2 regions of the Paenibacillus sp. FSL R5-0744 genome follow, and region 2 is predicted to be linked to the other one. Evidence: riboswitches for the same ligand, from Rfam matches in the RefSeq annotation. Region 2 holds a riboswitch; the other holds the start of a gene.
What was found. A riboswitch is a leader RNA that binds a small molecule or an ion and turns the genes downstream of it on or off. The one in region 2 is predicted to bind S-adenosylmethionine.

Region 1 (4,219 bases), 3.0 Mb from region 2:
TCTGGAGAATTCAGTGCAGCGGCAAGCTTTTTGATTGCATCAGAATCTTTATTGTCAGGACGAGCTACCAGGATGTTAGCGTAAGGGGAATCCGTACCCTCAATGAACAAAGCATCTTTAGTAGGAACTAGGTTAGCTTCCAAAGCATAGTTAGTGTTAATCAAGGCAAGATCTACTTCATCCAATTGACGACCTAACATTGCTGCATCTAGCTCGATGATTTTAAGGTTTTTCTTATTTTCAGTGATATCTGCTTGGGTAGATGTGATGTTGGTATCATCTTTCAAAGAAATCAGTCCATTTTTGGCAAGCAGGATCAGTGCACGACCACCGTTTGTAGCATCATTCGGGATGGCAACTTTCGCACCATCAGCCAGCTCGTCGATGGATTTGATTTTTTTGGAATAAGCACCAAAAGGTTCAACGTGAACGGCTGTAACAGAAACTAGATCCGAACCGTTCTTTTGATTCTGGTCATCCAGGTAAGGTTGATGTTGGAAGAAGTTAGCATCCAGATTCTTCTCTGAAAGCTGAACGTTTGGTTGAACATAGTCAGTGAATTCTTTGATTTCTAATTTAATTCCTTGCGCTTCAAGCAATGGAGCAATAGCTTTTAGGATCTCAGCGTGTGGAACAGGTGAAGCACCAACCACCAATTTTACAGGTTCTGCAGATGACTCAGTTGCAGCACCATCTTTTGGTGCATTAGTAGCAGCCGAGTTAGAAGCATTATTGTTATTGCCGCAAGCAGCCAGCACCACAACCAGTGTCAGACTAAAAAAAGTAAGTAGTAATTTTTTCATTTTAAATCCCCCTCTTATCCTTGGTATTTGTATGAATAAGGCTATATATGGACGTACCTTATTTCCGTGTGAAATGTCGTACTAGTCGATCACCGGCCATTTGTAGCAGTTGCACCAGTATGACCATTAAGACTACAGAGATAATCATAACTTCCTTCTCATATCGGTAATATCCGTAACGAATCGCTAGATCCCCTAGCCCGCCGCCGCCTACCATCCCGGACATTGCCGTATAGGAGACCAGTGTAACCAGTGTGATCGTAACCCCAGCGAGCAGACCTGGACGAGCCTCTGGCAAAAGAACACGCATAACGATCTGATTCGTGGATGCTCCCATCCCTTGCGCCGCTTCGATTACTCCACGATCCACTTCTCTTAATGCCGTTTCCACCAAGCGAGCAAAGAATGGAGCTGCACCAATCACGAGCGGTGGAATCGTACCAAGTACTCCAATGGAGGTTCCAACGATGGTTTTGCTAAAAGGAATTAAAGCCACCATCAAAATGATAAACGGTACGGAACGCAAGATGTTTACAAAGAATGATAAGACCGAGTAAATTACTCTGATTACTATACTATTCGATCTTCCCCATAAATACAATAGAATTCCGAGTGGTAAACCAAGAATAATTGTGAACAATCCAGAGAATATTAACATTTGCAAGGTAGCAACTGTAGCATCCATCATTTCTTGCCAGTTTAAGTCTGCGAAATTCATTACGAAATCACCTCCACTTCAAGGCCTTGAGCGGTTAGTTCGGCTATCGTCACAGCGATCGCTTCAGCTGGACCTTCGAACCGAACAATCATTTGTCCATAAGGTACGTCTTTTATCGTTGAGATGGTACCATGCAGAATGGCGAAGCTAACACCCGTCTCACGTACTACATTGGAAAGTGCAGAGCCGTAGGTCTTCTCTCCGAAAAAAGTAATTTTGACGGCCTGAGAGTTGTCCCCAGCAGCAGCGTCAAGCGCCGTACGAAGGGGTCCCTCATTCTGTGATTCACTGCGAATGAAATCGCGAGTGACCTCATGCTGCGGCTTCAGGAATACCTCCGTAACTTTACCTTGCTCAACGATACCACCACCATGAATGACCGCAACACGGTCGCAGATGCTCTGAATCACGTGCATTTCGTGAGTGATCAGCACAATGGTCAGATGGAATCGTTTATTAATATCGAGCAATAGCTTAAGAATAGAGTCTGTCGTTTGTGGGTCAAGCGCAGAGGTTGCTTCGTCACACAGCAGCACATCAGGGTCGCTGGCAAGTGCCCGTGCGATCCCGACCCGCTGCTTTTGTCCTCCTGATAATTGGGAGGGATATTTATCCCGGTGTTCTTCAAGCCCCACTAAGGCAAGCAAATCTTTCACTTTAGTATCAATATCTGCTCTCGAGGTGCCTGTGAGTCGCAGAGGAAAAGCAATGTTATCGTACACCGTCGCAGAAGATAGCAGATTGAAATGTTGAAAAATCATTCCTATCTTGCGCCGCTGCTCCTGCAGCTGGCCTTGGGTAAGCTTGGTTAGTTCAATGCCATCTACCCATACTTCCCCTTCTGTCGGACGCTCCAACAGATTAATGCAACGGATCAATGTACTTTTCCCCGCTCCAGAATGGCCAATAACTCCGAATATTTCACCTTTTTCGATAGACAAATTCAATCCGGAAAGTGCTGTAGCCGCATGGCTGCCTTTTCCATATACCTTTGTTATTCCTTTTAGATTAATCAACGCTCGTCGCCCCCTTTATAATTCACTTATTCCATACAAAAAAAACCTCCGACGATCGATGCAGATCGCAAGAGGCTCTGTGTGTTTATTTAGACAATGCCTTCTCATCTGCCAACGACCACAAACCTTGCGTCATTGTAGGAATTAGCACCATGACATTTGTACATAACGCTAATCGCGCTGTATACAAATCGGTTGCCGGGCTTCATCGGGCCTATCCCTCCGCCACTCTCGATAAGATATAGAGTATGAAATTTTATGTTTGAATTCGTACAGACTTTAATGCAAGCATAAGTATAGTAAGTTTCTTGTTTTTTGTCAAAAGGAAATATCTTGAACGCTTAGGATTGTACACGCTTTGCCTTGCTGATTTCCTTACGCAGCTGTTCATTGCTGTAGCTGAATGCCGCGATTAATGTTTTACAGTTCATTTCAAGGGACTGCTTTAAATCCTCAAGATGGCTATCTAAATCCTCAAGCTGAATTTTGTCATGCAAGCCTTGATGTCGCTGCCATAAATCATCCTGCATTTCGGAATTCATATAATGAATTTCAGCATTTCTGCGCTTGCGTAGATTCTCCAGTGGATCACGATAAGAGTTCTTGATCTGTTCCAGTTGATCCGCTAATGCAGGATGCACATTCAATAACTGAAGTTGACGCAGTACTGTAAAATAAGAAAAGTGCGTTTTTAATTTGGAGGTTTTGAGGTCATAAAAATGATTCAGTACCGTTCCAAGCTTGTCCAGAAGAGAGAACACACGAATAAATCCATCTTTATAAAAATAAACATACCGCGCATAATCGCCTTGTTCCACTGGTGACATATCGTCCATATAACCAGCGATTACCGATTTCCGGTAAAAAGCAGCTGCGAACCAGCTTTGCTCCAATTCATCCAATGAGGAGATCAGTCCACGTGTCCAAATCTCCAGCTTGCGGTATTCATGGTCATTATCCTCATGAGCGTTCATTTCCTTGCGCAGTAAGGCTGCAAATGTGGCCATGTTCTCCATCGCGTCAGCCAATACACCGCTGTTCTTTCGAGGCGGCTCTCCAAGTATAACCCGCAGCATATCCCAGTCCTCCTAAAGTTTTGTCCAGCACCACGATATACCGATTTCCACTTTATTATTCCGCAGGTAAAGCGACTCTATCCACGGTGGGAACTTTCTACCAAGGGTGTTACAACGGTGTCATTGGATTCGTTGGATTTTTTTCAACAACTACATTTCTCGCGCGATTCAGCTGCCAGACTCTTACACTCATATAACATAAGACACCAAACAAACTAGCGATCAACAAAATATGAGCCAAAGCGGCAAATATGTACAATCTTTCATTATCTAGTGTGTAAACAACAGCAGCTCCACTAAATACCTGCATCAAGCACAGCAGAACAGCCGCTACGCCAAGAGCTCTTAGCTCTGGGTAATCCTTATGTTTCCAAAAAGCTAAATGTCCAAGCACCGCAGTAAGAATGAATAAGATCAAAGCCGCAATCCGGTGCGTAAAAACAATACCTACTCCCCCGGAAAGCTCGGGAACCCATTCACCGTTACAGAGCGGCCAGCCAGAACATCCACCGCGCGAATCCGTATGACTAACAAAGGCTCCAATATAAACAACAACATAGGAATAAAAGGCCGTAAAGCAGGTTAAATTGCGGAAAGCCTTACTGA
Region 2 (4,219 bases):
ATGTGCTTGGCGCCGTGGTAAGGCTTCGAGTGAACGGAAGGCGCCCTATATTCTCGCCAGTAATCGTCTGTTGCGCTTGTTAAGTACATTTCTACCGCATACGCCAGAGGAACTGATGCAAATTCCGGGTGTTGGAGAAGGCAAGATAGCGCAGTTTGGGGCTGATTGGCTGGCTATAACTACTGCGGTGGCAAGGGAGCATTCCTTCCCTCTAAATTGGGTGCATGAAGTAATTGAAGAGGAGTCTTTCGTCTCTTGGCTTTATAAACAGAAAGAAGTCAAATATAAGAAGCAGCTAGAACGACTGCGCTTGCGGAGGATTTTGCTACAGGGGATCGAGAATGGGTTGGGCTTGGAACAGCTTAAGGTGAATAGTGGAGTGAACCGGCGTGAACTGATTGAAGCGGTAGAGGAGCTAGAAAGAGAAGGTTATTCCGTCGAGAAGCTGATCCATGTAGAGCTTGGCAATATGCCGCAGAATGAGCAGGATGCGATATGGAATGCCTATGTGGAGCTCGGGGATCTTTTCCTAAAACCGGTGTTACATAAGGTGTATGGTGACGATTTTTCCGCTGCTGAAGGATTGGATATTTATTATGAGCGTCTGCGATTGATACGCATCCGTTTCCGTCGAGAGCAGACGCATAAAGTGGGCATGGCGACCAGCTTTTAAATTTGCGCATACCAAAAAGACGAAGGCTTCCTTATACCTTACGGTTACAGGGCCTTCGTCTTGCTTATTCGTCCGGTTCGTTTCATAGCCATTCCTTCTTGCGGAAAACATAGAGCATCCCACAGCCTAAAGTCAACATAACGCCTATAACGCCATAATAGCCATATTTCGTATGAAGCTCGGGCATATGATCAAAGTTCATACCGTAGATTCCGGTAATTACGGTCAGGGGCATGAATATTGTTGTAATCGCAGTAAATACTCTCATAATTTCATTCGCGCGGTTGGCGATACTGGATTGGTATGCCTCTCGTAAGTTGCCCATGAGATCGCGATACGTCTCAAAGGTTTCAGATATTTTAACCGCATTTTCATAAATGTCGCTAAAATATTTCTGCAGCTGATCATCGATCAGACGGAGGTCTTTTTTATTTAGGGTATTGATCACTTCTTTTTGTGGCCCCAGCATTTTCTTCAACCATAGAATTTCACTTCGCAGACCGATAATTTCACTGAGATGTGACTTCTTGGTATGCATGAGGATATCTTCTTCCAGCTTCTCAATCCGAGCTTCAATTCGGTCGCCGACGGAGAAATAGTTATCAACGACAAGGTCAATTAGCAAGTAAAGGAACATATCCGGTTCACTTACTTCTTGCTCCCAGAGCATAGGCTTCAGGATTCGTAGTTCATTGATCTTTTGTTTCGTGACAGTGATGATGTAATGTCTTCCAAGGAATACATTGAGCGCCCGTAGAAAAATTTCTTCATCGTCAAAGCGGATGCTATTTACAACTATAAAGTAGTGACTTTCGTATATTTCGATCTTTGGACGCTGATCCTCTTCGCTAAGGCAATCCTCAACAGCAAGATCATGTAGGTTGAACAAGGGCTGAAGCAGCTCCAAATCCTCAACATCGGCGTCAATCCAATAGAACCCTTCCGTTGGGGGTGTTAGTGTTTCATCAATTTCATCAATAGGTGTAAAAACCCCTGCATTTACCAGCCGGATTTTCATCTGATTTCACTCCTCCTATCCCCAGGTCTTCACTAGGGACTGCTAAATTAAGCACAGAGAAAAAAATCAGCTTGGCCGGCGGTACAATCAATACATAGGGCCAAATGACGTTTCGAGGGCATGAAGAAGAACTGCTCCCGCCGCCGGCAAGCTGATGATTATCCTGTGTGGTTGCTCATTCTGTACACATATTTGCGAGCTCGGGTCGCCTTCCATCCTTCTTCTCACCTCTTCTTTTCGTTCAGGTATGAAATACTTGTCTAGTATAACAACGGAGTATGCCTCTTTCAAGCAAATTTATTGTGATTTTGAGGCTTCTTCAGCATTGTATGGACTTGACGAAAAGGAGGTTCATGATTTAAAGTGAATTTTAAAGTAATTTAATTGAATACAGCTAAATCTTATCAAGAGCAGGTGGAGGGACTAGCCCTATGAAACCCGGCAACCGGCGTGTAAACGCACGGTGCTAATTCTTGCGGAATTTCTGCAGACGTCTAATCGTCTTCAGGAACATTCTGGCAGATGAGAGAGGCACATATGACTGTAGATATGACCTTTCTCGATTTCCGAGGAAGGTCTTTTTATGTTCAGCAAGCCGCAGTGCGGCAAAATAACTAAATTCAGCTAAGGAGTGGAAAGACAATGCCAATTAAAATTCCCGACAGTTTACCGGCGAAAGAAGTACTATCCGGAGAAAATATTTTTGTGATGGACGAAAGTCAGGCTTTCCATCAGGATATCCGTCCACTACGGATTGCTATTCTGAACCTCATGCCGACTAAAGAGACGACAGAGACTCAATTGCTGCGTTTAATTGGAAATTCGCCACTACAAGTTGATGTTACTTTATTGCATCCGCGTTCCCATATTTCCAAGAATACTTCTGCTGAACATTTGAAGAGCTTTTACAAAACCTTTGACGAGATCAGCCACCGCCGTTTGGATGGTTTAATCGTTACAGGTGCTCCTGTAGAACAAATGGAGTTCGAGGAAGTATCGTATTGGGAAGAACTGAAAGAGATTTTTGAATGGAGCAAGGACAATGTGACTTCAACCATGCATATTTGTTGGGCGGCACAGGCAGGCTTATATCATCATTTTGGTGTTCGTAAAGTGGCATTGCCTGAGAAATGTTTTGGCGTCTTCTCTCATACGATTAATCAAAATAACATTAAACTGTTGCGCGGCTTTGACGAGGTATTCCATGTACCACACTCTCGTCATACCGATGTCTCCCGTGAAGATATTGAGAATAACCCAGATCTGCAGATTCTGGCTGAATCCGAAGAAGCTGGTATGTATCTAGTGGCTACAAACGACGGTAAACAAATATTTGTGACCGGACATTCCGAATATGATCCTCTATCCTTGAAATGGGAATATGACCGTGATGTGTCTAGAGGGATGGAGATGGCTTTGCCGAAACATTACTTCCCTAAAGATGATCCAGAACGTACACCTCCAGCAGTGTGGCGTGCGCATGCCAATTTATTATTCTCTAACTGGCTCAATTACTATGTATATCAAGAAACGCCTTATGATATCGACCCGATTGTTTATTGATAATAGCGCTACAATATAAATTAGGAGGCATTAATCATGGATGACAAACTTAGGATTGAAAGTAGACTGGCTCAAATAGGTTCTCAAGAAGATCCTGCCACAGGAGCAATTAATTTTCCAATTTATAATGCAACGGCATTTCGTCATCCAAAACTCGGTCAAAGCACAGGGTTTGATTATAGCCGCACCAAAAGTCCGACCCGTTCAGTGCTTGAGAATGCAGCTGCGGAACTGGAATCTGGAGATGCAGGATTTGCTTGTAGCTCTGGGATGGCAGCGATACAAACGGTGCTTACCTTGTTCGCTCAAGGCGACCATCTGATCGTTTCGCTGGATCTTTACGGCGGTACCTATCGTTTGTTGGAACGGATTATGTCCAAGTTTGGAATCACTGCTTCTTATGTAGACACGAATGATTTGGATGCACTGGAAGCTTCGCGTCGTCCAAATACGAAAGCTGTATTTATTGAAACGCCAACGAACCCACTTATGATGATCACGGATATTGAAGCCGTATGCACTTGGGCACGTCACCATGGGTTACTTAGCATTGTAGATAATACGCTGCTGACTCCATTCTTCCAACGGCCTATAGAATTAGGTGCGGATATTGTAGTTCATAGCGCTACTAAGTATTTGGGTGGTCATAATGATGTACTGGCAGGCCTGATTGTATCCAAGGGTGTAGAATTATCAGCTGAATTAGCTATTCTACATAACTCTATTGGCGCCGTGCTCGGACCAACAGACAGTTATCAGTTGATGAGAGGCTTGAAGACATTGGCGCTGCGTATGGAGCGTCACGAAAGCAATGCACTAGCGATCGCTCACTACTTATTAGAGCATCCAGCGATTGCGGAAGTGTTCCATCCAGGATTGCCTGATCATCCAGGACATGAAATCCAGAATCGTCAATCTTCAGGCAATACCGGTATTTTTTCTTTCAAATTAAAAGATGCCAGATA

Region 1: another riboswitch for S-adenosylmethionine. It lies ahead of MKY19_RS25495 (methionine ABC transporter ATP-binding protein); the one in region 2 lies ahead of metA (homoserine O-succinyltransferase).

Annotation. Positions count from the first base shown of each region.
Region 1 is NZ_CP150228.1:5,769,790-5,774,008, forward strand. It holds gene MKY19_RS25485 (MetQ/NlpA family ABC transporter substrate-binding protein) at 1-803, opposite strand, end outside; gene MKY19_RS25490 (methionine ABC transporter permease) at 862-1,521, opposite strand; gene MKY19_RS25495 (methionine ABC transporter ATP-binding protein) at 1,521-2,537, opposite strand; SAM riboswitch class I at 2,639-2,778, opposite strand; gene MKY19_RS25500 (Cthe_2314 family HEPN domain-containing protein) at 2,879-3,613, opposite strand; gene MKY19_RS25505 (heme A synthase) at 3,723-4,219, opposite strand, start outside.
Region 2 is NZ_CP150228.1:1,893,517-1,897,735, forward strand. It holds gene MKY19_RS08230 (HRDC domain-containing protein) at 1-673, shown strand, start outside; gene corA (magnesium/cobalt transporter CorA) at 756-1,691, opposite strand; SAM riboswitch class I at 2,090-2,220, shown strand; gene metA (homoserine O-succinyltransferase) at 2,334-3,254, shown strand; gene MKY19_RS08245 (aminotransferase class I/II-fold pyridoxal phosphate-dependent enzyme) at 3,291-4,219, shown strand, end outside.